DNA from 2 places in the Sulfobacillus sp. TH-112 genome. Region 2 is predicted to be linked to the other one. Evidence: riboswitches for the same ligand, from Rfam matches in the RefSeq annotation. Region 2 holds a riboswitch; the other holds the start of a gene.
The links. Region 2 has a riboswitch for thiamine pyrophosphate ahead of ACOJWD_RS06240 (ECF transporter S component). Riboswitches for the same ligand answer to the same signal wherever they lie in the genome.
Positions count from the first base shown of each region.

Region 1: linked by a shared signal. The riboswitch ahead of tenA (thiaminase II) and the one ahead of ACOJWD_RS06240 (ECF transporter S component) in region 2 are both predicted to bind thiamine pyrophosphate.

Region 1 is NZ_JBYCKN010000059.1:17,383-19,783, forward strand. Features, by position in the region: gene ACOJWD_RS03705 (chloride channel protein) at 1-1,089, shown strand, start outside; TPP riboswitch at 1,207-1,311, shown strand; gene tenA (thiaminase II) at 1,385-2,077, shown strand; gene thiD (bifunctional hydroxymethylpyrimidine kinase/phosphomethylpyrimidine kinase) at 2,074-2,401, shown strand, end outside.
Region 2 is NZ_JBYCKN010000096.1:8,067-10,467, forward strand. Features, by position in the region: gene ACOJWD_RS06235 (ATP-binding cassette domain-containing protein) at 1-887, opposite strand, end outside; gene ACOJWD_RS06240 (ECF transporter S component) at 887-1,462, opposite strand; TPP riboswitch at 1,561-1,662, opposite strand; gene ACOJWD_RS06245 (PIG-L deacetylase family protein) at 1,716-2,401, opposite strand, start outside.

The sequences.
Region 1 (2,401 bases), on a different contig from region 2:
CGGGCGGTTCATCGCGATTCGGGGCGCATTAATTGGAAAGTCGCTCCCATTAAAGCCATGGCCACCATCACCACCATTGCTCCGGGAGGATCGGCAGGGAAAGAGGGGCCCTCGGCCCAAATTGGCGCCGCGCTAGCTTCTGCCCTGGCGGATTTATTTCGTTTCAGTCCTCAGCAGCGCCAGCGTATTGTGATCTGTGGGATTGGAGCAGGGTTTGCAGCAGTCTTTGGGACTCCGGTGGCCGGTGCCATCTTGGGTATCGAGGTATTGGCAATTGGTGATTTGTGGTATGAAATGCTGTTACCTTCTTATGCGGCGTCGGTCATGGCCTTTGAGGTGTCAAAATCACTCGGCTTGACCTGGGTCTATCCCCGATCACTGGCACCGGTAGATTTTAATGTGCTGTTATTTGGTAAGATTTTACTCCTAGGAATTATTGCTGGATTAGCCGCCTATCTTTTGGTTCTGGTCATGGATGGTTTGCATAAGTTTGTCGGCGGACTAAAAAAAGAACGGCATTGGTGGCCACCGCTGTTTCCTTTTTTGGCAGGAGGCATATTGGTGCTCTTGATGCTGATGCTGGGGAGAAGTTACGGAGGACTCTCTCTGGCGCTCTTAACTCAGGCCCTAGCTGGGCACTCGGTGCCGACCTTGGCGTGGGGATGGAAACTTTTATTTGTCGGGATTACCCTAGGATTCGGGATGAGCGGAGGCATTATTACTCCTTTATTCGTCATTGGAGCAACGTTGGGATCGATGATGGCCGTGCCGCTACATATTCCACTCGCCATTGGCGCCGAACTCGGAATGATTGGTGTCACGGCAGCAGGAGCGAACGCTCCCATTGCCGCGATTATTATGGGGATGGAGATTTTTGGCTCGCGGTTAGCGCCGGAATTTTTGATTGTGGCGGTGCCCGCGTTTATCATGATTGGTAATCATAGTGTCTACCCGAGTCAAAAGGTCCGTTTGCAGAAGTCCCCCTTTGTCCCGATTCCAATGGGACGAGCGCTCGAAGAGGCCGACGAGGCCCCCCTTCCTTTGCCATGGGCGCGGCGCCGACCGCCAGAATCAGACTCGCCAAAATAGTCGAGAAGAGTGACTAGATACTAATCACGCCGATCGATAGGGCGCATTGACGAATGAATTAATGCGATGGCTCGCTGTCGCCTTAGACGATGCATGCTATAATCCTGGATAAATCACACGAGCCACTAGGGGAGCTATTGCTGAGACGAGGAAGTATCATCCCTCGGACCCTTCCAACCTGATCTGGATAATACCAGCGTAGGAAAGTGGAGCCATAGCAGCGTCGAAGCTTATCGACCATCGCTATACTCAATTCCCCCAGGTGGCCTCCTAAATTGAAGGAGGCAATGGATTCATGACATTATCCCAGCGCATACGCGAAGAGGCGGAACCCACCTATCAGGCCATCCGCCAACATCCGTTTGTCGAGGCCCTTGCCCAGGGAGAGTTGCCGTCTGCGGCAGCACTGTTTTACGTACAACAAGATGTGCAGTATCTAACCACCTATGCAAGGGTATTTGCCATGGCGATTGCCCAGGCATCTACCTTGGACCAGATGAAGACTTTAGCTGAGCGCATGGGGATGCTCTTTGCCGGAGAAATTGCTCCCCATGTGAACTTATGCCGGTCAGCCGGCGCCTCGTATGACGAGGTGCAGGCTTCTCTGCCACCATTGGCGCCGTTAGCATACCAGTATGCACAACATATGATCGCGTGTGGGTCGCGAGGTGATTTGGCCCAGAGCATTGCGGCAGTCCTTCCCTGTCACTGGGTCTATGCTGACCTCGGACGCGACCTTCAAGAAGATATACAACCCGATGCCAGCCATCCGTTTTATGACTGGATTACTTTTTATGCGGATAATCGTTTGCGCGACGGCGTGGAGCAATTGTGTGCGCTCTTGGACCAAGCCGCGCCCACGTCCCGTGTCGACGGGGCACGGCCGGCCTTTCACACAAGCTTTCAGATGGAATACCGATTCTTCGACATGGCCTGGCGTCAAGAAGGTTGGCCGAGAGAGGTCATAGACCCGGAGGGAGGACAATGAAATCGACCACAACCGATTATCTTAAGCGCGTTTTGACCGTGGCCGGTTCGGATAGCGGGGGAGGGGCTGGAATCCAAGCCGATCTGAAGACCATGCATCAGCTTGGAGTGTATGGAATGTCCGTGGTGACGGCGGTTACGGCACAAAATACCCAGGGGGTTGGAGGTGTTCAAGCCATAGCGGGGTCTTTGGTCCAACAGCAGCTATCGGCGGTGTTCGATGATTTTGGGATCGATGCCATGAAGACTGGGATGCTGGCTAATGCAGATATCGTCACGGTGGTAGCTGCGGCGTTGACGCGATGGGCGCACGTTCCTATTGTTG
Region 2 (2,401 bases):
GCGACTAATTCTCCCGGAAAACACCGCAAGTTTATCCCTGATAGCGCGTCGGGACCATGACGCGTATACCTCACCGCGACATTCTCCAATTCCACCAGTGGCTTTGAGATGAGAAGTCCTTTGGCAGACATCGCAACCCGACGGTCTACAATCAGCCCCTCTTGACGCATCCACTCGGCTTCTTGCACCATCAGTTCCTGACTCGGTCCCACACGATAAATGTCCCCTTGCCGGCTCATTAGCACCATGGTTGGGATAATCGACACCAGATCGAGGAATTTGTGCTCTATCACCAATAGCGTCTTGCCCAGAGCTTGCAGCTTTGCGATCTCTGAAAAGACGTCAGCCGTGGCTCGCGGATCAAGGTTGGCAGTCGGCTCATCCAAGATCACCAAATCGGGATCTAATACCAAAGCGCTGGCGAGTGCTAAACGCTGCTTGTTACCTCCAGACAGCGTATTGTGCTCCACCTCAGGACGAATGCGCAAATGGACCGATTGCAGCGCTTCATCGATTAATGGTTCCATTCCGTCGGAGGGCACCGCAAGATTCTCCAGTCCGAAGGCCACCTCCTCGCCAGCACGAATTTGGCAGAACTGAGAGTCCGGATCCTGAAAGACATAACCGACCCGTCCAGGTTGTGCCATGTTGGGATGATACCAACGTTCACCCGTAACCTCCGCCTCAATACTCTGCGGTATAATTTGCGCGATCAGCATGGCTAGGGTCGATTTTCCACATCCACTTGGACCTACCACCAACATCGACTCACCATGTCGGAGGGTCAAGTGGATATCTCTCAAAACCGTCTTATCGGCAAAAGCGACGTCAACTCCCGCAAGGGCAATCATGGTGTCGCGAGTGAGCTTAGACTCATTAAGCACCATTACGAGGTAACGCCTGCCTGTTCTTTACCAATAGCGAAGTTCTGCAAAACTCCGGTACGCTTGAGCCCGCGCCCCACTAGCCACGACAGTAACCCCGCCAGAATCGCTCCACTAATCATCGTCACCACCAAATAGCCAACTTGCGTGGCGATTGTATACTGGTCGACGCCATAGTAAAAATAAGAGTAGATATAGTTGCCGATTCCTCCTAGAGCACACGCAAATAACAGCCACGATAAACTATAGTGACGATAACGCCCTAGCATAAATCCCAACTCAATACCAATGCCCTGCGCAATTCCAATCGTGAACGCTTGCACTCCATAAGGACTTCCTAGCGCAAACTCCATAAATCCTCCGATGGCTTCTGCTAATAGCGCAGCCCCGGGCTTCCTCACAATAAAGGGCACGATACCCCCTGCAATCCACCAAAGACCATTAAAGGTCGCCTGCACCACCGGATTAAACGACGGCAAGGCCTTAAAGAGCAAATCCCATCCTAAATAAATCGCGCCACAAATGGCTGCAAACACCGCGGTGAGCACAATATCCCGCATCTTCCATTGATTCGACACGACATCCATCCTCCTCCATCACTTCCTCTACCTCTTCGTCAATCTGAAGATGACATATAAAAACGTCCTCATCCCTGGACGGTCAACAGGTGAGGACGGTGTCGTATTCGGCACTTTCTCCCGCTGGCATTATCCAGGTCGAGTTCTAAGGGTTAACGGTATCCCGCTTCTCAGCCCTGAGGGCACCCCTAGCGCCAATCTATAGTAATCAATGTAATGCTACCATCGCATGCTCTTCTCGGCAAGTAGATCTTTAGCTCCCCATCGCATCAGGGAAAAAGTGCAATTGCATAGTGGAAAGCACCTTAAACGCTTCAGCATAACCCGGTCTCTCCTGATTTATATGCTCCGCATACAGTCGTTCGGCATTAGCGGTGAGAAATCCCGATAATAGCGGCCAACTAGGCGTATCGAATTGAGAGGCATGGGATCGCATGGCCTGCAGTTTTGTCTCCCAGGTGGCACTCACATCGACAAAGTAATTGGCATAGGCGGAACCATAAAACGCAACTTGTGGCACATCATAGGGACTCCCATGCCCTTTCAGCACAATACCATTTTTGGCATAGAGGATGGCCGCCGCCACCGCCTTACCCGTTTTAATGTGATCAGGATGACTCTCATACGGGGTCCAGGGATCGACCGTCATCACCATCTCGGGCTGAAACTGGCGGATCAAAGGAATAAGCGCCATCATGGCTTCACGCTCAGTCCAGGCTCCTCCATCCTCAAAACCCAGATTATAACTTTCACCCACCCCGAGAATCTGATTAGCCGCCTGCCTCTCGCGCATGCGCACTTGAACCATGGTTTGAGAAGACATCTCGGGATCCTCGCTGCCTGCCCGTCCATCGGTGACGGTCACATAAGTGATCGCGCAGCCGGTCTCGCAGAGGTGCTTCACGGTGGCCCCGGCCCCGACTTCATTATCATCTGGGT